4 regions of the Bradyrhizobium ganzhouense genome follow, and region 3 is predicted to be linked to each of the others. Evidence: predicted binding sites of a transcription regulator. Region 3 holds the regulator's gene; each other region holds the start of a gene.
The links. Region 3 encodes PhoB, which activates phosphate uptake and scavenging genes when phosphate is short. Its sites were predicted from a motif close to TGTCATNNANCTGTCAT; they were not measured.
Positions count from the first base shown of each region.

Region 1: ACLFLU_RS26375 (OprO/OprP family phosphate-selective porin) is a predicted target of PhoB. The motif match lies at 4,595-4,611, and genes of this name have one in related genera.
Region 2: ACLFLU_RS35655 (NAD-glutamate dehydrogenase) is a predicted target of PhoB. The motif match lies at 4,465-4,481, and genes of this name have one in related genera.
Region 4: phnC (phosphonate ABC transporter ATP-binding protein) is a predicted target of PhoB. The motif match lies at 3,085-3,101, and genes of this name have one in related genera.

Region 1 is NZ_CP181318.1:5,728,908-5,734,631, reverse strand. Features, by position in the region: gene ACLFLU_RS26390 (chloride channel protein) at 1-613, shown strand, start outside; gene hisC (histidinol-phosphate transaminase) at 610-1,668, shown strand; gene ACLFLU_RS26380 (zinc-binding alcohol dehydrogenase family protein) at 1,734-2,747, opposite strand; gene ACLFLU_RS26375 (OprO/OprP family phosphate-selective porin) at 2,912-4,531, opposite strand; gene ACLFLU_RS26370 (DegQ family serine endoprotease) at 4,859-5,724, shown strand, end outside.
Region 2 is NZ_CP181318.1:7,669,280-7,675,003, reverse strand. Features, by position in the region: gene ACLFLU_RS35655 (NAD-glutamate dehydrogenase) at 1-4,395, opposite strand, end outside; gene ACLFLU_RS35650 (CBS domain-containing protein) at 4,528-4,947, opposite strand; gene ACLFLU_RS35645 (aminoacyl-tRNA deacylase) at 5,181-5,651, opposite strand.
Region 3 is NZ_CP181318.1:822,190-827,913, reverse strand. Features, by position in the region: gene argF (ornithine carbamoyltransferase) at 162-1,085, opposite strand; gene ACLFLU_RS03805 (aspartate aminotransferase family protein) at 1,085-2,287, opposite strand; gene ACLFLU_RS03800 (GcrA family cell cycle regulator) at 2,741-3,250, shown strand; gene phoB (phosphate regulon transcriptional regulator PhoB) at 3,354-4,061, opposite strand; gene phoU (phosphate signaling complex protein PhoU) at 4,084-4,800, opposite strand; gene pstB (phosphate ABC transporter ATP-binding protein PstB) at 4,812-5,633, opposite strand; gene pstA (phosphate ABC transporter permease PstA) at 5,630-5,724, opposite strand, start outside.
Region 4 is NZ_CP181318.1:8,365,652-8,371,375, reverse strand. Features, by position in the region: gene ACLFLU_RS38960 (dihydrodipicolinate synthase family protein) at 1-292, shown strand, start outside; gene ACLFLU_RS38955 (DUF1045 domain-containing protein) at 404-1,102, opposite strand; gene ACLFLU_RS38950 (alpha-D-ribose 1-methylphosphonate 5-triphosphate diphosphatase) at 1,121-2,314, opposite strand; gene ACLFLU_RS38945 (chloramphenicol acetyltransferase) at 2,311-2,970, opposite strand; gene phnC (phosphonate ABC transporter ATP-binding protein) at 3,145-3,954, shown strand; gene phnD (phosphonate ABC transporter substrate-binding protein) at 4,030-4,959, shown strand; gene phnE (phosphonate ABC transporter, permease protein PhnE) at 5,044-5,724, shown strand, end outside.

The DNA of each region.
Region 1 (5,724 bases), 4.0 Mb from region 3:
GCTTTGCGGCGTGGTCGGAGGCATCGCGGGCGGCCTGTTCAGCCGCGTTGTCATCGCCATGGCGCGCGGCTTCAAGAACCCGCTCGGACGCGCGATCAAGGGCCATCCGCTCTGGTTCGCATTTGTCTGCGGCCTTGCTGTCGCGGTCTGTGGCCTGGTCTCCGGCGATACGATCTATGGCACGGGCTATGTGCAGGTGAAGGAGGCGCTGGACCACGGCACGTCGCTGCCGCGAGACTTCGGCGTCCTCAAGCTGCTGGCCACCACCTTTGCCGCGATCAGCGGCATACCGGGCGGCATCTTCTCGCCGTCGCTGGCCGTCGGGGCCGGCATCGGCAGCAATATCGCGGCGTTGTTCCAGGACGCGCCGCTCGGTGCGATCATGCTGCTCGGCATGGTCTCGTATTTTGCCGGCGTCGTGCAGGCGCCGATTACCGCCTTCGTGATCGTGACCGAGATGACCGACAATCACGGCATGGTCGTGCCGTTGATGGCAGCCGCGCTGATCGCGCATTTCGTCTCGCGGATGATCTGCGAGGAGGGAATCTATCACGCGCTCGCGAAAGGCTTCGTCGAACGGGCGACGCGTCCGCGTGAGGAGGAAGGAAGATGAGTCGTTTCTGGAGCAGCTTGACGCACGATTTGAAGCCCTATGTGCCGGGCGAGCAGCCCCGCATCGCGGATTTGGTCAAGCTGAACACCAATGAGAACCCGCTCGGTCCATCTTCGCGCGCGCTGGAAGCGATCCGCGACGCGGCCGCCGATACGCTGCGTCTTTATCCGGACCCGCAGGCGACCGCGCTGCGTGCCGCCCTGGCCGCCTACCACGGTGTGAGGCCCGAGCAGGTGTTCGTCGGCAATGGCTCTGACGAGGTGCTGGCGCATGCCTTTGTCGCGCTGCTGAAGCACGATGCACCGCTGCTCTTTCCGGATATCGCCTACAGTTTCTATCCCGTCTATTGCGGTCTGTTCGACATCGCCTACGAGACCGTGCCGCTCGATCAGGCCATGCAGATTCGCGTCGCTGATTATCGCCGGCAGGCCGGCGCGATCATCGTCCCAAATCCGAACGCGCCGACGGGGATCGCGCTGTCTCGCGGCGAGATCACAACACTGCTGGAGGAGCATCCGGATGTGCCTGTGGTCGTCGACGAAGCCTATGTCGATTTCGGCGCCGAGACTGCGATTCCGCTGGTGGCGTCCCATCGCAATCTCCTGGTCGTGCAGACCATGTCGAAGTCGCGCGCGCTGGCCGGGCTGCGGGTCGGATATGCGATCGGCGATGCCGATCTGATTGAAGCGCTGACGCGCGTGAAGGACAGTTTCAATTCATATCCGCTCGGCCGGCCCGCTCTGGCCGGCGCGATCGCCTCGCTGGAGGACGAATCCTATTTCCAGCAGAGCCGCGTTCGCGTGATCGAGGGCCGGGAGCGGCTGACCCGCGGGCTGAAGGCTGCTGGTTTCGAGGTGTTGCCGTCGCTCGCCAACTTCGTCTTCGCGCGCCATCCCGCGCATGAAGGGGCCGCGCTTGCGGCGGCGCTGCGGGAGCAGGCGGTGATCGTCCGCCACTTTTCCGCGGCTCGCATCTCGGATTATCTGCGGATCACCGTAGGTACGGATGAGCAGATCGACCGGCTGTTGTCGGCGTTGTCGCGGATCCTGGGCTGACCACCACGAAATCGTAAGGTGGGCGCAGCGCAAATGCGCCTTCGCCCACCCTACGAGATCTCAGCCTACCACCCCTCCAGCACGATCTTGCCGCGCGACTTGCCGCTCTCGAGCAGCGCGTGCGCGCGCTTGAGGTTGGCTGCGTTGATCGTGCCAAAGGTCTGGTCGAGCGTGGTGCGCAGCACGCCCTTGTCGATGAGGTCGGCGACGTCGTCGAGCAGATGATGCTGCGCGATCATGTCGGGCGTCTGGAACGAGGAGCGCGTGAACATCGATTCCCAGTGCACGGAGATCGCCTTGCCCTTGAATGCGGCAACCGTAAACTCCGCGGGATCGTCGATCAGGCCGAACCGGCCCTGCGGCGCCATGAATTCGGCAATGTTCTTGTAGTGCTGGTCGGTGAAGGTGAGGCTCGCCACGAGCGCGACCGGCGGCAGCTTCAGTTTCTCGATCTGCTCCTTCATCGGCTTGCCGTGATCGATCACGGCATGCGCGCCGAGATCGAGGCACCATTTTTGTGATTCCGGCCGCGTTGCGGTCGCAACCACGGTGAGGCCGGTGAGGCGGCGCGCGAGCTGGATCAGGATCGAGCCGACGCCGCCGGCGCCGCCGGTGATGAGAAGCGTGCGCGGATCGACGCTCTTGCCGGGGACCGCGCCGAGGCGATCGAACAGCAATTCCCAGGCGGTGATGGAGGTGAGGGGAAGGGCGGCGGCCTGCGCGAACGACAGCGACTTCGGCTTGTTGCCGACGATGCGCTCGTCGACCAGGTGGAATTCGGAGTTGGTGCCCGGGCGCAGGATGGAGCCCGCGTAGAATACTTCGTCGCCTGGCTTGAACAGCGTGACCTCGGGGCCGACCGCATCGACCACGCCGGCCGCGTCATAGCCCAAAATCTTGGTCTCGCCTTCGGGCGGGGCGGCGCGCTTGCGCACCTTGTAATCGACCGGGTTGGCCGAGATCGCCTTCACCGCGACACGGATGTCGCGTCCCTTGGGCTCGGGCTTGGTGGTCTCGAAATCGATCAGCGCGTCCTGATCTTCGATCGGAAGCGATTTTTTGTAGCCGACGGCCTTCATGGCTTGTCTCCATCAGATGGCGTATTCGCGTGCCGCTCTAACTGTCGCCCCGGCTCCTATTTGGCAAGTACTGCAAATTCGGGGATATAGTACCCGTTTGGATACTATTGCGCCGGAAGCGGCCCGTGCCGCTCCCGGCGCTTTTCTTCAGACAGGACGTCAGATCAGAACGCGACCTGCGTACGCATCGCGACCGCATTGAACGTCGAGCCCGTATTCACCGCGGAGACGGCGCTCGCCTGCTTGGAGATGTCGCCATGCAGATAGTCGAGCATGAAGCGGACATTGTTGTTGACGTACCAGTTCAGCGCGGCGGTGTAGATGGTCTGGCGTCCACCCGCGATGCCAGCTGCAGTTGCGAGCTGATCGTTCAGGTTCATCGTGCTCACGCGTCCGGCGATTTCCCAGGCACCCCAGCCGCCGCCGGCGAGTGAGAAGGGATTGGCCGGCTTGACGCCGCCATACGAGGCGCTCGCCGCATTGTAGGCACGGCTCTCACCGGTCAGCACGTAGCCGACCTGCGCGTAGCCGCCATCGAATTTCAGGCTCGACGCGCCGAGCGGCGGCAGGCCGGTATTGGCAGTGCGGTCGACGTTGAACCAGTAATATTCGCCTTGCGCGATGAACGAGCCATAGGTCGCCGCCGCCTCGACGCCGTAGACCTGCGCCCCGGAGACGTTGGCAATCGCGCCGGTCGAGATCAGCGTCGTCGGATCGATCCGCAACTCGGGCCGGTCGTTGAGCGTGAGCGTCTGCGCCTGCGTCACCAGATTGCGCGGCGGCTGGATCAGCCATTCCGCGTCGGCACCGATATGAACCGAGTAGCCGTTGCCGCTGATCGGGTTGCCGGCGACGCGAACGACCGCGCCGTATTGCTCGCTGGTGCCGGGCGGAGAGACGCTGGACGCAGAGTGGATCTGGCCTGTGGTCGGTCCGGTGACATAGGCACCCATCCAGAGCTGGTCATTCCACCAGCGGGTGCCGACGGCCGAGCGGAAGTCACTGGCTGCGATGTTTTGCGCGATGATGCCGGCCGACGCACGTTCCATGAACATGATGTCGTTGGAGCTGGTGGCTTCGTCGAGCGTCCAGGGGATGTCCATGACGCCGGCTTCGATCGCCATCTTGCCGCCGAACGGCTTGAGACCGGTGTAGCTGAGATAGGCATTCTCGATGCCCGACGTCCCGCCGCCCGGCAGGAAGCCGACAGGGGTGGCGCCGGCCGCGCCGGTGCCGCCAAACCCGTCAGCCGTGCCGCCGAAGTCGTAGATCAGGGCGTAATTCCAGTCGCCGAAGAACTTGCCGACGACGCCGATACGCGCACGGCGGACGTTCTCACCACTGTCGAGCTGCTGAGGCGACGTCGCTGCCGTGTTGGGACGATAATTGTAACCGCCGACGTCCCAGTGCACGCGGCTCGTGATGGCGACGCAATTCTGCTCGTCTGCGGTGCAGATGGTCGGCCGGTTGTTCGGCATCGTCACCACGACGCCGGATGGCGCGACCGGTCCCTTGACCGGGATGGCCGCATTGGCATTGGCGACCACGGCCTTCGCCTCCGAGCGCGCTTCGGCCTTCGCTTCAGCCCTGGTCTTTGCCGCGGCCGCCGTGTTCGCGGCGGTTTGGTTCTGGAGCTTGTCCAGCTTCTGCTCCAGCATCTTCAGCTGCTGTTTCAGGAGCGCGATCTCCTGATCGCTGTTGCCTGCTGATTGTGCCTGGGCCTGCGAGGCCGCCAGCACACCGGCGAGACCAATCGCCGCGGCTGTCATTCTTGTCCTGCTCACGTCACCACTCCATCGGTTAGACCAACTTCCCCAAGTCGTAACGGGAGAGCCTAGAAACGGTTGATGACTGTCCCGCGACGGCGCGCCGCGGCTGCAACGGTTCCACCTGATGCAAATTCGTCGCAGCCGAATCCGCCAACGGGCAGCATGCAAGATGACGCGCATCATGCCAATGTGCGGCGCCTCCCAGATTGTCATTTTGCACGGGGAGCTGGCATGTCGGACACACCGGCAAGGGGTCGATAGGGGCTCGAATATTGCCGCCCGGCGCCCTTCTATTGGCTGGCGAAGGCGCCTATATTCCGACGTCTTTTCCAAGAGGTAGGAATGTTTCGAGCGAATCGGACCGCCATCGTCACGGCATTGTGCATAGCCTTTTCGGCCCACTTCAATCCGGCTGCGGCACAGGACCGTCGTGTCCCGTCGTCACCGGCCGAGTTGCGGCTGTCCTACGCGCCGATCGTGCAGCGGGTGCAGCCGGCGGTTGTCAACGTCTATGCCGCCAAGGTGGTGCAGAACCGCAATCCGCTGCTGGACGACCCGATCTTCCGCCGTTTCTTCGGCGGCGGCCAGCAGCAGGAGCAGGTGCAGCGGTCGCTCGGTTCGGGCGTGATCGTCGATTCTTCCGGGCTCGTCGTCACCAACGTCCATGTCATCGAGGGCGCCGACCAGGTGAAGGTGTCGCTGTCGGACAAGCGCGAGTTCGAGGCCGAGATCGTGCTGAAGGACTCCCGCAGCGATCTCGCGGTGCTGCGCCTGAAGGATACCAAGGAGAAATTTCCGGCGCTCGAATTCACCAATTCGGATGAGCTGATGGTGGGCGACGTCGTGATGGCGATCGGCAACCCCTTCGGCGTCGGCCAGACCGTGACCCACGGCATCATCTCGGCGCTCGCCCGCACACAGGTCGGCATCACCGACTACCAGTTCTTCATCCAGACCGATGCTGCGATCAATCCCGGCAATTCCGGCGGCGCGCTGGTCGACATGAACGGCCGGCTCGCCGGCATCAACACCGCGATCTACTCGCGCTCCGGCGGCTCGCAGGGCATCGGCTTTGCTATCCCGGCTAATATGGTGCGCGTCGTCGTCGCTTCCGCCAAGAGCGGCGGCACGGCGGTGAAGCGGCCATGGCTGGGCGCGAAGCTGCAGGCGGTGACGCCGGAGATCGCCGAGAGCCTCGGTCTGCGCTC
Region 2 (5,724 bases), 2.1 Mb from region 3:
GGCCGGGACACCGGCATCGATCAGGTCCTGCCGCCGCTTGGCACGTGCGGGCTGCAGGTCCGGCGGCAGGGTGGTGTCGAGTCCGGCGACGATCTGGCGGATAGCCGGGCCGAAGCGCGCGACGACAGCCTCCAGCCCGTCCTTGAAATCGACATTGCGGACGTACCAGACCATGCGGGAGAGCAGGAGATCCTGGACCGCCGCGTAGAGGCTGAGCTGCAACTGCCCGTCGATACGTGTGTCGAGCGCGTCGATCGCGTCATTGAGCCGCCTGAGCTCGTAGATCGCGTCCACCGCCACCTGCGCCATGACAATGGTCGAGATATCGGCGTCGGTCTCGTCAGTCAGGCGCACGATGCAGGCCGGGCCCCCGCGGTTGATCACAGCATTGACGAGACTGGTTGCGATGATCTCGCGTCGGAGGCGATGGAGCTCGACCGCGGTCGGGAACTTGTCGGGAACCTCGCGCGGAAAGTAGAGCGACAGTCTGCGGGCGAGATAAGGATCGTCCGGCACGCTGGTGAGGAGCAGGTCTTCGTAGAGCGTCAGCTTGGCGTAGGCGAGCAATACGGCAAGCTCCGGCCGTGTCAGGGCTTGGCCGCGCCGTGTGCGCTCGGTGAGCGCTGCGTCGTCAGGCAGGAACTCGACGGCGCGGCTGAGCAAGCCGCGCTGCTCGAGCGACTGCATCAGGCGGGTCAGGAAGCCGGTCTCGGCCACGCCCTTGCGCTCGGCAAGCGAGAGCGCCAGCGTTTGCAGGTAGTTGTTGCGCAGCACCACCGTGCCGACTTCGTCGGTCATCGCCGCCAGCAGGCTGTTGCGATCAGCCGGGCTGAGGCGTCCCTCGCGTTCGGGGCGAGCGAGCGCGATCTTGATATTGACCTCGACGTCGGACGTGTTCACGCCGGCCGAGTTGTCGATGGCGTCGGTGTTCAGCTTGACACCCTTCTGCGCGGCTTCGATGCGGCCGCGCTGGGTGACGCCGAGATTGGCGCCTTCGCCGATCACCCGGGCGCGAACATCGGCGCCTGCGATGCGGATCGGATCGTTGGCGCGGTCGCCAGCTTGATCGTCGCTCTCTGCCGATGCGCGGATATAGGTGCCGATACCGCCAAACCACAGAAGGTCGGCGCGCGCCTTCAGGATCGCGGTCATCACTTCGAACGGCGTGGCCTGCTCCTTGTCGAGATCGAGCAAGCTGCGCACTTCCGGTGCCAGCGGGATCGCCTTGAGCGTGCGCGAGAACACGCCGCCGCCCTGCGAGATCAGCGACTTGTTGTAGTCCTGCCAGCTCGATCGCGGCAGGTCGAACAGGCGCCGGCGCTCGGCGAAGCTGATCGCCGGATCGGGCGAGGGATCGATGAAGATGTCGCGGTGATCGAAAGCCGCTATGAGCCTTGTCGCCGGCGAGAGCAGCATGCCATTGCCGAAAACGTCGCCGGACATGTCGCCGACGCCGACCACGGTGAAAGGCATGGTCTGAATGTCGGTGCCGAGCTCGCGGAAGTGGCGCTTGACCGCTTCCCAGGCGCCGCGCGCCGTGATCCCCATCTTCTTGTGGTCGTAGCCCTGGCTGCCGCCGGAGGCGAAGGCGTCGCCGAGCCAATGGTTCTTCTCGGCCGAAATCGCATTGGCGATGTCGGAGAAGGTGGCGGTGCCCTTGTCGGCGGCGACGACGAGGTAGGGGTCGTCGCCGTCATGCCGGACGGTCGAATCGGGCGGCACGACGATGTCGCCGTCGAGATTGTCGGTGAGTTCGAGCAGCGAGCGAACGAAGATGCGATAGGCTTCGGTGCCTTCCGCGAGCCAGGCGTCGCGATTAGAAGGCGGCGGCAGGCGCTTGGGCACGAAGCCGCCCTTGGCGCCGACCGGCACGATCACGGCGTTCTTGACCTGCTGCGCTTTCACCAGGCCAAGGATCTCGGTGCGGAAATCCTGAGGCCGGTCGGACCAGCGCAAGCCACCGCGCGCAACCTTGCCGAAGCGCAGGTGAATGCCTTCGACACGAGGCGAATAGACGAAGATCTCGTAGAGTGGTCGTGGAGCCGGCAGGTCCTCGATCTTGCGTGCGTCGAACTTGAAGGAGATCACCGGACGCGGATGCCCATCCTCGCCGATCTGCCACAGATTGGTGCGAATCGTGGCCTGCACCAGGTTGGTGAAACGGCGCAGGATGCGGTCTTCGTCGAGCGAGGCAACGGATTTGAGCTGCTCTTCGACCTCGGCAAGCAGGGCCGTCTCGCGTGCCGAGCGCGCGCCATCCGTGGAGGCGAGGCGTGGATCGAGGCGCGTCTGGAACAGCGCGACGAGACTGGCCGTGATCGCAGCGTTCTTGCGCAAGGTCTCCCACATATAATCCTGGGTGAAGGGAGCGCGGATCTGGTGCAAATAGCGGGACAGCGCCCGGATGGTCGAGACTTCCCGCCAGCCCAGGGCCGTGCGCAGGATCAGGGCGTTGTACCCGTCGGATTCGGCGCGATCGGCGACCACCGCCATGATCGAGGCTTCCAGGCGATGGCTGAAATCCCGGCTGATCTCGATCGGCTGGCCGTCGCTGGTCTCGATCGTCATGTCGTGCAGCCAGACCGGCTCGGGCCTGTGACCGGGCACGATCTGATAAGTGCGTTCGTTGACCACGCGCAGGCCGTGATTTTCGATCACCGGTACGCGATAGGATAGCGACAACGGTGCGGCGTCCGAGAACACCTTCAGGCCGAAGCGCCTGGGATCGTCCTCCTCCAGGCGATGAACCGAAATCGTCACCGGGCGGGCCGGCGTGAGCTTCTCGATGGTCGCGATATCGGCGATCGCCTGTTCCGCCGTGAATACCTCGGTATAGCCGCCGCTAAAGGCCTGGGCATAGCGATTGGCGAGCATGCGCGCCCGCATGCCATCGGTGGAGTCAGTGAGCGCGGCCTTCAGCTTGTCAGCCCAGGTCGCGGCAATGGCGCTGATCCCGGCTTCGAGCGTGGCGCGCTCGACGACGGGAGTTTTGCCTTCATAGCGCCCGACGATGTAGTGGACGCGCGCCAGCGCCCCTTCAGGGAATGAAACGTAGGAGGCCGACAGCGTCCCCTTGTAGACCTGCGACAGGAAGGCACCGACGCGCGTGCGGACGTCGGTGTCGTATTTGTCGCGCGGGATGAAGGTGAGGATGGAGACGAAGCGGTCGAACTTGTCCACCCGCGCCAGCGCCCGGACGCGTGGGCGCTCGTAGAGGATCAGGACCTCCATGACGAAATTGTAGAGCGTGTCGACGTCGATCTGGAACAGTTCGTCGCGCGGATATTCTTCGAGAATATGCATGAACGCCTTGCCGGAATGGCCGTTCGGGTCGAAGCCGGCACGTTGCAGCACCCGCGAAACCTTGTGGCGGACATAAGGGATCTGTCGCGCCGAACGGGTATAGGCGCCCGAGGTGAACAGGCCGACGACGCGCAATTCGCCCTCCAGCCGGCCGTCGGGCGTGTAGAGCTTGATGCCGACATAATCCATGCGAATGCGACGATGAACGCGGCTGGAGACGTTGGCCTTGATGACGATGAGCAAAGTAGGTTCGTGCATGAACTCGCGGATTTCCGACGTCATCACCACCATGTCGTTGCCGCGGCGCAGGACTTTCGCATCGGGATCGCGGAGGATGCCGAGGCCTTCGCCGCTCGTGATGTCGTCCGACGCATCGCTGTCGGGCGAGAAGCGATATTCGCGTACCCCCAGGAAGGTGAAATTGTCCGCGCACAGCCATTGCAGGAACTGGTTGGCTTCCGCGACCTCGTCGATCGGCAGCGGCGGCGGGTTGGACGAGAACGTCTTGATCGCTTGCTCGACCCGGTCGCGCATGGCGCGCCAGTCGGTGACGCAGGCGCGGACGTCGTTCAACGTCCTCGTGAGGCCGTCGATCAGCCTCTGGCGATCGGCATCGGCGTCCAGGCGGGTGATGTGGAGGTGAATCAGGCTCTCGCGCGCACCTTGCGCCCCTTCCGGTAACGCTTCACCGTGGAAGCGCAGGAGCTTGCCTTGATCATCGCGCTCCACCGCGAGGATGGGGTGAGCGACGAGGGTGACTTCGATGCCCTGCTCGGTGAGCTCCGCCATCGTGGAATCGAACAGGAAGGGCATATTGTCGTTGAGAATCTCGAGCACGGAAATTTCGCGCCCGTCCGGCATCATCGGATTGACGACGCGGATATCGGCGCTGCCGGCCGTGCGCTGTTGCACGTGCTCCCAGGCCTGCTCCGCCAGGAAGGCCAGCGACGCGGCGTCGTGATTGGCGAGATCCTCGACATTGGTGTAGCCGAACAGGAGCTCGGCAAATGTCCGGGGAGCCCTGCCTGGCTGCACGCTTCCCGCTGCATCCCGGATCAGGGTTGAACGGGCTTTGTCGTCACGCCAAGCCATAGTGTCCTCCCTTTGCCGCGCCGTCCGATCGCAGTCGCGATCGTCGCTTTCGCACCGCGCGGTGGATGCATGACAAGTGCATGGCTCAAGCTCCGCCCAATGCCTGATCGAGCGGCGAGCCCTGGCTGTATTTCAGTGATGCGCCGAAATACTCCTGACGGTCTCGGTCAGCATATCACCGGACGCGGAACGGCTGACGTCACCCAGACTGATGATGCCGACCATCCGCTTGCTCTTGTTGATCACCGGCAGCCTGCGGATCTGCAGCTTCTCCATATGATGCATCGCTTTTGCGAGATCATCGTCCTCCCGGCAGCAATGGATACCGTCAGTCATCACATCGCGCGCCGTCGCGCGGCCGGCATCGAAGCTGTGGCTCGCGAGCCCTTTGCAGACGATATCGCGGTCGGTCACCATCCCGACCAGTTTGTCATCCTCGCCAACTGGAATGCAGCCGATGTCATGCGCCCGCATCAATTTGGCAAGCTCGGTGAGTGGGGTGTCGGGGCTGACCCAGTCGACACCCTTGTGCATCACGTCTTTGACTTTCATGGCGGAGCCTCCGTTCCTGGGTTTCAGGTGCATTGATGCAATGCAGCAGCGCCCCCCATTTTCTGAACTGTACTACCGATCGGGTGCGAGGTCGCAGGAGAAAGCATCATTCCCTGGCGATCCGACCAGACACACGCCGACTCTGTCGCCGCAACCCTCCTGAACAATTTAACAGCGGCTTCGCGGCCAAGGTTCCCGCCCAGGATCGCAAAGGCAAGTGGTGCGCAAAATCCTCAGTCGTGCGCGCTAAAGCGCCCGTGTGGTGCGTTGGCCGTCAGGCGCGCAAACTGCGCGTGACCCATATGAAGCAGCGTCTCGTGATCGCCGGCTTCCATATAGATGTCCGGCTGTGCCTCGATGCTGTCGTCGACGATGATATCCAGCCCGTAGCATTTGCCAACGGCAGGAACTGCACCGTGTGCACAGTCGCTGAACAGCCGATTGATCTCGGTTTCATTGGCCATGAGGACATTGTCGCCGAGACTTGTCCTCAGGTCCGACAGGCGGAGGTGATGCGATGCGGGCAAGATAGCCAGCATGAATTCGCCGTCGCGCCGCAACACGACGCCCTTGGCGAGGCGATCGCCCGAGATATGGCATGCCTCAGCCGTGCGAGTGGATGTCATGCTGAGTTCGTGCGGGACCACCTCGTATTGGATGTTCTCGGCGGCTAGGTACTTCTGGAGCGTGGGAGCAATGGCCATGACGTGACCTCCGGCGCAAAATGCAAACCGTCCACCGTGAGGTCTTCCCCGCAGACTCTCGCCGTAGGATGGG
Region 3 (5,724 bases):
GCACGCACGACAAACTCAGTGTCGTCCCGGCGAAAGCCAGAACCCATAACCCCAGGGAGGAGTTGTGGCGCGAGATCGCAATTGCCGATCTTCGCCAAACTACGGTTGGGTGGTAATGGGTCCTGGCTTTCGCCAGGACGACGATTAACACCACGCGTGCCTTACTTCACCGCGTCAAAACACCAGGCCAAAATGCCCTTCTGCGCATGCAGGCGGTTTTCGGCCTCGTCGAACACGACCGATTGCGGACCGTCGATCACCTCGTCGGTGACCTCCTCGCCGCGATGGGCGGGCAGACAGTGCATGAACAGCGCGTCGGGCTTGGCCAGCGACATCAGCTTCGAATTGACCTGGTAGGGCTTGAGCACGTTGTGGCGGTGCTCGCCTTCCTTGTCGCCCATCGACACCCAGGTGTCGGTGACGACGCAATCGGCACCCTTCACGGCGGCCTCGGGATCGGTGCCGAGCACGATCGGCGCACCGGTGGCCTTGATGAAATCGCGCATCACCTTCTTCGGGGCGAGCTCCGGCGGGGTTGCGACATTGAGCTTGAATTTGAAGCGCTCGGCGGCATGAGCCCAGGACGCCAGCACATTGTTGTCGTCGCCGGTCCAGGCCACGGTGCGACCTTCGATCGGGCCGCGATGCTCTTCATAGGTCAGGAGGTCGGCCATCACCTGGCAGGGATGCGAGCGCCGCGTCAGGCCGTTGATCACGGGCACGGTCGCGTTCGCCGCGAGCTCCAGCAGGGCCTCATGATTGAGGATGCGGATCATGATGGCGTCGACATAGCGCGACAGCACACGCGCGGTATCGGCAATGGTCTCGCCGCGGCCGAGCTGCATCTCGGCACCGGTGAGCATGATCGGCTCGCCGCCGAGCTGGCGCATGGCGACATCGAACGAGACGCGCGTGCGGGTCGACGGGCGCTCGAAGATCATCGCCAGCGTCTTGCCTTCGAGCGGCTTGACCGGCTGATGCGCCTTCTGCTTCGCCTTCATGGCGGAGGAGGCCGAGAGCATGCTCTTGAGCTCCGACAGCGGCAGCTCGTTGATATCCAGGAAGTGCTTTGGCGTCTTGCTCATCAGCTTGCCGCCCGCTTGTTGCCGGACAGCGCAGTGCAGGCGCGTTCGAGCCGTCCGACGCTGTCCTCGATCTCGGCTTCGGTGACGATCAAGGGCGGCAGGAAGCGCACGACATTGTCGCCGGCGCCCACGGTGAGCAGTTTTTCGTTGCGAAGCGCTGCGACCAGGTCACCGGAGGGCACCACGGCCTTGATGCCGATCAGAAGCCCCTCGCCGCGAACTTCGCTGACGATATCGGGATGACGGTCGATCACGGAAGCGAGCTTCTGCTTGAGCAGCAGCGACATCCTCTGGACGTGGTCGAAGAAGCCGGGCTTGAGCATGACGTCGAGCACGGCATTCGCAGCCGAGATCGCCAGCGGATTGCCGCCGAAGGTCGAGCCGTGCGAGCCGGGCCCCATGCCGGAAGCCGCGTCCGCGGTCGCGAGCACCGCACCGATCGGGAAGCCGCCGCCGAGCGCTTTCGCCAGCGACATCACGTCAGGCGTGACGCCGGTGCGCCGATGGGCGAAGAGATCGCCGGTGCGGCCCATGCCGGTCTGCACCTCGTCGAAGGCGAGCAGCAGGCCCTTCTCATCGCAGAGCTGGCGCAATGCCTTGAGGAAGCCGGGAGGCGCCGAACGCACGCCGCCCTCGCCCTGGATCGGCTCGATCAGGATGCCGGCGGTCTGCGGACCGATCGCTTTCTTCACGGCCTCGATGTCGCCATGCGGGATCTGGTCGAAACCGTCCATCGGCGGACCGAAACCTTCGAGATATTTTGCGGAGCCGGTCGCCGCCAGCGTCGCCAGCGTGCGGCCGTGGAAGGCGCCCTCGAAGGTGATGATGCGGTAGCGCTCCGGATGCCCCTTGGAGAAGTGATGATGGCGGACCAGCTTGATCACACCCTCCAGCGCCTCGGCGCCGGAATTACAGAAGAACACGAAGTCCGCAAAGCTCTCGTTGCAGAGGCGCGCGGCGAGCTTCTCGCCGTCCGGGCTCTGGAACAGGTTCGACATGTGCCAGAGTTTTGTGGCCTGCTCCTGCAGCGCCTTGACCAGCGCGGGATGGGCATGGCCGAGCGCATTGACCGCCACGCCCGAGGTGAAATCGAGATAGCGATCGCCATTGGTTGCGATGAGCCAGACGCCTTCGCCGCGCTCGAAGCCGATGTCGGCCCTGGCGAAAACGGGGAGCAAATGCGGCGCTGCGCTGTTGGTCATGATGGTCTCTTTGGATGTTTCGGACGGCCTGAACGTGCGTTGCGCAGCGCATCATTGGTCCGGAAAACGAAACGTGCCGCCTTTTAAGGGCGGCACGCGTCACCATCTTATGCCTGGCACCACGGGTGTCAATGCCGCCCGGAAAGCCTCGCGAAACTCTGATTCCGTAGTCTTGCGGTGCCAGATTTGCGGGTTTTTGGCCACGGAACATGTGGAAGCGAGTCGGCGGACTCTTGCGCGTGAGTCACGCCATATTGTAGCGTTTGGCTTGTCAGATACGACATCTCGTGCAGCGGTTCTGATCCCAAAAGTCCTCATGTACCGGCGTAAACGTTCGGGCGTCTCACTGCGCCCGGCGAGCCTTAAGGGATTCCGGCGGCACGGGTTTTTCGAGGCTTAGGCATTCGTTGTGCGAACCCAGGATGGCGGGCGCGCGGCGAAGGAAAGGTTACAATGACGGTTTTGACCTGGTCCGACGATCGCGTCGAGCAGTTAAAAAAGCTCTGGGAGGCCGGACTTTCGGCCAGCCAGATCGCCGCTGAGCTTGGGAATGTCACCCGCAACGCCGTGATCGGCAAGGTGCACAGGCTCGGCCTGTCGGGCCGCGCCAAGAGCCCGTCTTCGGCAGCTCCGCGGCCGCGCAAGGCGCGTCCCGCGCAGCACATGATGCGGGTGAGCAGGCCCATTGCACGCGGCAATACCGCGCTGGCGCAGGCCTTCGAGGTCGAGGTCGAGGCTGAACCGGTCACCTACGACAACGTGGTGCCGATGAGCCAGCGCCTGTCGCTGCTCGAACTGAACGAGGCGACCTGCCACTGGCCGGTTGGCGATCCCTCGAGCGCGGATTTCTTCTTCTGCGGCGGCAAGGCGCTCTCCGGCCTGCCCTATTGCGCCCAGCACTCGCGGGTGGCGTATCAGCCGGCAGCGGATCGCAGGCGGGCGCCGGCGAAGCCGCCGCGGTAAGCTCAGCTTCAAGCAACCTTGTCCCGGCACAAGGCCGGGACGGTAGGGGGAATAGAAAAGCGCGCCATTCGGCGCGCTTTTACTTTGCTTGCTGGCAAGAGCCTTAGGCCTGCTCGGCCTTCGCAAAGCGATCGTCGAGCGCATAGCCGGCGCCGCGGACGGTGCGGATCGGGTCCTGCTCGCGGCCGAGATTGAGCAGCTTGCGCAGGCGGCCGATATGCACGTCGACGGTGCGCTCGTCGATATAGATGTCGCGGCCCCAGACGCTGTCGAGCAGCTGCTCGCGCGAGAACACGCGGCCGGGATGCTCCAGGAAAAACTCGAGCAGCCGATATTCGGTCGGGCCGAGATCGATCGGCCGGCCCGAGCGCGCCACGCGGCGCTTCTCGCGGTCGAGCTCGATGTCGCCAAAAGCGAGCACCGTGGCGAGCCGTTCGGGGCTTGCGCGCCGCAGCAGGCCCTTCACGCGGGCCAGCAGCTCGGGCACCGAGAACGGCTTGACGATGTAATCGTCGGCGCCGGTCGCAAGACCCCTTACCCGCTCGCTCTCCTCGCCGCGCGCGGTGAGCATGATGATCGGCAGCTGCTTGGTGTCGGACCGCGCCCGCAGCCGGCGGCACAGCTCGATGCCGGATAGGCCCGGCAGCATCCAGTCGAGCACGATCAGATCGGGGATGTGCTCCTTGAGACGGGTGTCGGCATCGTCGCCGCGCATCACCGTCTCGACGTCATAGCCGTCGCCCTCGAGGTTGTAGCGAAGCAGCTCGGTCAGAGCTTCCTCGTCTTCAACCACCATAATGCGTGCGCCCATGGGGTCGTCGCTCCTTAAGGATTCAAGTATTGGGGACCGTCGTGGCGAAGGTCGTCATGTCGCCCTTCGGTCGCTTGTCGGTGATGGCCTGGCCTTCGATCATGTAGAACACGGTCTCGGCGATGTTGGTGGCGTGGTCGCCGATCCGCTCGATGTTCTTGGCGCAGAACATCAGATGGATGCAGAACGAGATGTTGCGCGGATCCTCCATCATGTAGGTGAGGAGCTCGCGGAACAGTGAGGTGCAGATGGCGTCGACTTCCTCATCGCCTTTCCATACCGCCATCGCCGCCGGCAGATCGTGCGCGGCATAGGCGTCCAGCACCGACTTGACCTGCTGCTGCACGAGGTCGGTCATGTGCTCGAGGCCGCGGAACAGTTTGAGCGGATGGAAATCCGTCTCCAGCGCCGCGACGCGCTTGCCCATGTTCTTGGCGAGGTCGCCGATCCTCTCGAGATCGGTGGCGACGCGCATAGCGCCAACGATCTCGCGCAGATCCACCGCCATCGGCTGGCGGCGAGCGATGGTGAGCACGGCGCGCTCCTCTATCTTCTTCTGGAGCGTATCGAGCTCGGCGTCGATGGTCACAACGCGCTGGCCGAGCGCGACGTCGCGGCGGATCAGCGCGTCGACGGAATCGACGATCATGCGCTCGGCGATGCCGCCCATCTCGGCGACCAGGCGCGTGAGCTCCTGGAGGTCGGTGTCGAAGGCCTTTGCGGTATGTTCAGAACCCATGTGCCGTCTCCTCAGCCGAACCGGCCGGTGATGTAATCCTGCGTGCGCCGGTCGGTCGGCGACGTGAAGATCTTGCTGGTGTCGTCGAACTCGATCAGCTCGCCGAGATACATGAAGGCGGTCTTGTCAGAAACGCGCGCTGCCTGCTGCATGTTATGGGTCACGATCGCGATCGTGTAGTTCTCGGACAGCTCCTGGATCAGCTCCTCGACCTTGGCGGTCGAGATCGGGTCGAGCGCCGAGCAGGGCTCGTCGAACAGGATCACCTCGGGCCGCACCGCGACGGTGCGGGCGATGCAGAGGCGCTGCTGCTGGCCACCGGAGAGCGACAGGCCGGAGGCATTGAGCTTGTCCTTGACCTCGTTCCACAGCGCGCCGCCGCGCAGCGCCTTCTCGACACGGTCGTCCATCTCGGACTTCGAGATCTTCTCATAGAGACGAATGCCGAAGGCGATGTTCTCGTAGATCGTCATCGGGAACGGCGTCGGCTTCTGGAACACCATGCCGACGCGGGCGCGCAGCAGATTGAGGTCGAGCTTGGGGTCGAGGATGTTGGTCTGGTCGAGCATCAGCTGACCGGTAGCGCGCTGGCCCGGATAGAGGTCGTACATCCGGTTGAAGATGCGCAGCAGGGTCGACTTGCCGCAGCCGGACGGGCCGATGAACGCCGTGACACGGTTGGTGCCGAGCGCCAGATTGATGTTCTTCAGCGCGTGGTGCTCGCCGTAATAGAAGTTGAGGTTGCGTACCGTCACCTTGGCGGGCGCTTCGGGCAGCACCGGCGACTGGGGCAGGCCGCCCGCTGCGCTCATCGATACGGAAAGATCACTCATTTTGCGGTCCTCTCGGCGCCAAGAATGCGCGCGCCAATATTCAGAGCAAGAACGGTCAGGGTGATGAGCAGCGCGCCGCTCCAGGCGAGCT
Region 4 (5,724 bases), 1.4 Mb from region 3:
CGGTGCGATGACGGGCGGCGGCTATCCTGACGGTATTCGCCAGATCATCGATCCCTATTTTGCCGGCAAGCGCGAGGAGGCGAAGGCTGCCTATGAACGCTGGCTGCCGCTGATCAACTACGAGAACCGCCAATGCGGCCTGATCGCCTGCAAGGCGATGATGCAGGCCGGCGGTGTGATCAAGTCGGATGCGGTGCGGCATCCGCTCCAGCCCCTGCATCCGGCGACGCGCGCGGGATTACTAGAATTGGCCAAGGAGCGTGACGCGCTGGCGTTGCGCTGGGGGAAGTAGGGTCACACACTCAACCGTCGTCATTGCGAGCGAAGCGAAGCAATCCAGACTGCCTCCGCGGAAAGACTCTGGATTGCTTCGCTCCGCTCGCAATGACGGAGTTTGTCGAAGCTATCTCGCTAGCGTCCACTCGCCGATGATGCGGAATCTCGCCTTGGCATCATCCTGCTTAAACAGCGCGATACGATCGATCGCCAACGCATTGAGCTTCAGCGTCGCAAACCGCTCGCGCAGCATCTCCAGAATCGGCCCACGTCGCTCCGTATCCAGCCGCCCCGTTAGCGTCATGTGGAAGCGGAATTCTTGCATCACGTAAGGATAGCCCCAGCGGTCGAGATACTCGCGCTGCCGCTCGCCGAGCTTTTCGGGCCTTCGCCGCGCGCGCTCTTCCGCGGTCAGAGCTGGACGGAAGGAATCGAAATCGCGGACGCAGTCGGCCGCCAACTGCCCGAGCGCGTCGACCGGCTCAGCCGGAATGACGGCAATGAAGCCGCTGATGGTATCGACCACCGGCCGGATCACCGGCATCGGCCGCGCCTTCGCGGCGAATGTCGCGCAAGCCGTCACGAGCTGGGCCTCGGTCTTGCCTGATACCAGCGCCATCGGCGCCTTCAGCGTGCCGTGAAAGCCGTATTTGCGGGGATCGGCGGTGATGTCGCGCCAGTCCGGCGCGATATGCAGAGCGCCTTGCGGAAACGAAACCTCGTCGCCCGCATAGGCATCATAGCCGAGCAACTCCGCGCCGAAGCGCGACAGCGCGTTGTCGGCGCCGGCGGCAAAATAGATCGCGTAGCGGGGAAAGCCTGTCATCGCCTGAGCATAACCAATTTATGCCGCGACGACAGTCTTGCGCGGTGTCGCCGCAGCGACGAGCAGCCGCGTCGCATCGGTGAGATGCACGAGCTTGCCGGCAGCGATCACCGCGACCAGTCGCGGACGCTGCGGCGCGCTGTCGTCGACCAGCAGGATGTCGGCGCGACGGCTAGCGGCGAGCATGCCGCGATCGGTCAGGCCTGTGGCTTGCGCCGGTGCCGAAGAGATCAGCTTCCAGGCCTCGTTAAGCGGCAGCACGCCGTCTGCGGCAAGGCGGAAGGCCGCGAGCAGCGGCGCCGGATAGTAATAGTCGGATGCCAGCACCGAGCAGAGCCCCTTCGCGATCATGTCGGAGGCCTTGGTCCAGCCGGTGTGGCTGCCGCCGCGCAGGACGTTCGGCGCGCCGTAGACGATGGCGTCGCCATGATCTGCGGCTTCGCGCGCCGTCTCCTCGTTGACCGGAAATTCGGCGAGCGTCACGCCAAGGCTGCGAAAGTCCCGGCGCATCGCCGGGGTCGCATCGTCATGCGAGAGCATCCGCACCGCGGCCGCGCGAGCCGCTGCAGCAAGCCGGGTGATCGAAGCCGGAACGTCGGCGGCGCGCGACACGATGTGTGCGACGAGCCTGTCGAACTCCTCGCTCGACAGGCCGGTGCGTTCCACCATGCGGTTACGCTTCCGCGGATTGGAGATGTCGGCAACGACCCCGTCCATGTGGTCGTTGAAGGCGATCAGGTCGACGCGGCCCTCGGCGAGCCACTGGCCGATCTCCGCCTCGGCATCAAGATTGTAGGTCTCGTGTCGCAGGTGGAAGCGGGTGTCGGCGGCGAATTGCGGACGCTGCCGCTCGATCGCCTCGAGCAGACGCCTTGCATTGTCGCCGCTGCGCAGGCCTGGCTCCCACGACCAGGTCGTGGCGTGGAACACCGTGGTGATGCCGTTGCTGATGACCTGGCGATCGGTGTCGGCCAGCGCGACGTCGATCGGGAAATCGACGCCGGCGCGCGGCATCATCTGCCGCTCGAAGGCATCGCCGTGCAGATCGACGATGCCGGGCAGCACCAGCAGGTTGCGCGCATCGATCGCCAGCCGCGCGCGGCCGCGAGATGCGTCGATCTGCGCGATGTCGGTTCCCGATACTGCAAGGGAGGTTTCGGCGAACTCGGAGCCGATCAGGGCCCGGCCACCCTCGATGAAAATGTCTGTCACGCGACCGCGCTTCGTTTGCTGGAGAAGGAATTTGCCCCTGCTTCGTATGTCGTCAGGAAATCTTCAATCGCGAGCTTGCGGAAATTGGGCAGTGCTTCACGCAATTTGTCGTGATCCCAGTCCCACCATGCCAGCCTGGCAAGCCGTCCGGCAACCTCTTCCGAGAACCGGCGCCGCACGATGCGCGCCGGATTGCCGGCGACGATGGTGTAGGCCGGCACGTCCTTGGTGACGATGGCGCCGGCCGCAATCACCGCGCCGGTGCCGATATTGCGGCCCGGCAGCACGACCGCGCCATGGCCGATCCAGACGTCATGGCCGATATGGACGTGATGTTGGCGCCGCCAGTCGAAGAAATCGGTGTCGTCACTCTCGCCGGGGAAGTAGGCGCTGGAGCGATAGGTGAAATGCGCCTGCGTCGCGCGGTGCATCGGATGGTTGCCGGGATTGATCCGCGTCATCGCCGCGATCGAGCAGAACTTTCCGATGGTCGTGTAGGTGATCTGCGCGTCGTTCACGACGTAGGAGTAATCACCCATCCTCACGTCATGGAGAATCGTACGCGCGCCGACCTCGGTATAGGCGCCGAGCGCCACTTCGTGCAGCTTCGCCGAGGGATCGATGGTCGGTTCGACCGAAAGCACCTTGGCAGCCATGTTTGATCCGATCGTTCGAGGGCGGGCGTACCTCTTCGAGCGGTCAGATGACGATATCATGACGCTGCGACGACAGGGGACGAGGTGTGTTGCATCGCCGCACTGCACCGCGTGTGTCACACAAGTGTCAAACGCCGGCGTTAGCGGTGGGTCCCAGCTACTCTGGAGCCCTGCATGCTGGTGGTTGAAGGTCTGACGTGCCGCTTCGGCGCAAAAGCCGCGGTGGACGACGCTTCGTTTCAAATCTCCCCCGGCGGCTTCGTCGGTGTGATCGGGCGCTCCGGTGCCGGCAAGTCGACCATGCTGCGCATGATCAATCGTCTTGCGACGCCGACGCAGGGCCGCATCCTGTTCGACGGCCTCGACGTCACCGCGCTGCGCGGCAAGGAGCTGCGGCAGTGGCGGGCGCGATCGGCGATGATCTTCCAGCAGTTCAACCTGGTCGGCCGGCTCGACGTGCTGACCAACGTGCTGATGGGACGCCTTGCAAAGATGCCGGCCTGGCGCTCGCTGTCGCAGACCTGGCCCGAGCAGGACAAGGCGCTGGCGATGTCGGCGCTGGAACAGTTCGACATCGCTTCGCTCGCCGCCCAGCGCGCCGACCAGCTCTCCGGCGGCCAGCAGCAGCGCGTCGCGATCGCCCGGGCGCTGGTGCAGCAGCCCGACATCATCCTCGCCGACGAGCCGATCGCCTCGCTCGATCCGCGCAACACTAAAATCGTCATGGATGCGCTTCTGCGCATCAACAAGCATTTTGGCATCACCGTGCTCTGCAATCTGCATTCGCTCGATCTGGCGCGCAGCTATTGTGATCGCCTGATCGGCATGGCGCAGGGCCGCGTGGTGTTCGACGGCGCGCCGTCCGCACTGACCGACCTCGTCGCGCGTGAGCTCTACGATCTCGAAGCCGCCGACGTCATGGGCGGTACGCCTGCTCCGGCACCCGAGGGTGTTCCGGCACTCGGTACGGCCGCGGCGGCTTGATCCGCGCCGCATCTGTCATTGCCAGTCTTTGGCCAGTTTTTGCGTCAACCGAACCCAACCGATGAAGAGGGTATCATGATCACTCGCAGATTAGTTCTCGCCGGCGCCGCCGCGCTCACCTTTGCCGGATCCGCTTCCGCCGAAGACTGGAAGACGAAATATCCGGAGATCACCTTCGCCGTGATCCCGGCCGAGAACGGCTCGGGCGTCACCGAGCGCTACGGTCCTTTCGTCAACTACCTGTCGAAGGAGCTTGGCATCAAGGTGACGCTCCGCGTCGCCAACGACTACGCCGCGGTCATCGAAGGTCAGCGCGCCGGCAACATCCATATCGGCTACTACGGCCCGGCCTCGTTCGCCCGCGCCCGCTTGACCGGCGTCAAGACCGACGCCTTCGTGATCGACGTCAATGCCGACGGATCGAAGGGCTATTACTCGGTGTTCTACGTGCTGGCGAAGTCGCCGTACCAGAAGATCGAAGACCTCAAGGGCAAGAATCTCGGGCTGGTCGATCCGAACTCGACCTCCGGCAACAACATGCCCCGCTTCAAGCTGAACGCGATGGGCATCGATCCCGACGCCTACTTCTCCAAGGTCGTCTTCACCGGCAGCCACGAGAATGCCGTGCTGGCGCTGGCCCAGGGCACCGTCGACGTTGCCGCCAACTGGTGGAACGCCGACGACGATTCCAACCTGACCCGCATGCTCAACAAGGGCATGGTGAAGTCGACCGACGGCACCGTGATGAAGAAGGAAGACTTCCGCATCATCGTGAAGTCCGACCTCATCATCAACTCGCCCTACGCCTATCTCAGCGATCTGCCTGACGACATGAAGGCCGCCATCAAGAAGGCCTTCCTTGACGCGGCGCAGAAGGACCCCGAGGCGTTCAAGAAGCTCTCCGACGGCAAGAACAAGCCCTGGGAGGCGATCGGCAATGACGATTACAACAAGACCATCGAGCTGATTAAGTTCGTCGACAATCTGCGTAAGAAGGCGTCCTGATCTCGTCGGGACGACGTACTGGAGCCGGGTCGACGGACCCGGCTCTTTTCTTGATGGATCAGTTTTGATGGATCTCTGCCTTCGATGACGATTGCGGTTTCGATCCTTCCCGAGCAGCAGCTCGCCGTCCTGAACGCCGCCTATCGCAAGGCGGTTGCGCGCAAGCGTCTGCGCGTGCTGGCAGGGCTGACTCTATTCGCGGCCGCGCTGATCGTGGCCTCGATCGGCGCCGAGGTGAACTTACGCACCTTCTTCACCTATTTCGGCAACTTCGTCAGCTATTTCAACCGCATCCTCACCCTCGACAACGGCCAGCGGGTGTGGACCGATTTTGGCGAATGGTTCTGGGGCTGGCACAAATGGCTCAAGCTGCTCGGCGAGACGCTGCTGATCAGCTATGTCGGCACGCTGACCGGGGCCGTCCTTGCGTTCCTGCTCAATTTCTTCGCGGCTGAAAACACCTCGCCTGCTCCCTGGCTGCGCTTCACGGTGCGGCGCCTGCTGGAATTCGCCCGCACGGTGCCCGGCATCGTCTTTGCTCTGATCTTCGTCATTGCGTTCGGCCTCGGGCCGATGGCGGGCGTGCTTGCGATCGCGATCCACTCCACCGGCGCGCTCGGCAAACTGTTCTCGGAGATCGTCGAGAATGCCGACATGAAGCCGGTCGAGGGCATCCGCTCCACCGGCGCGAGCTGGATCTCCTGCATGCGCTTTGCGATCCTGCCGCAGGTCTCGGCCGGCTATGCCAGCTACGCGCTGCTGCGC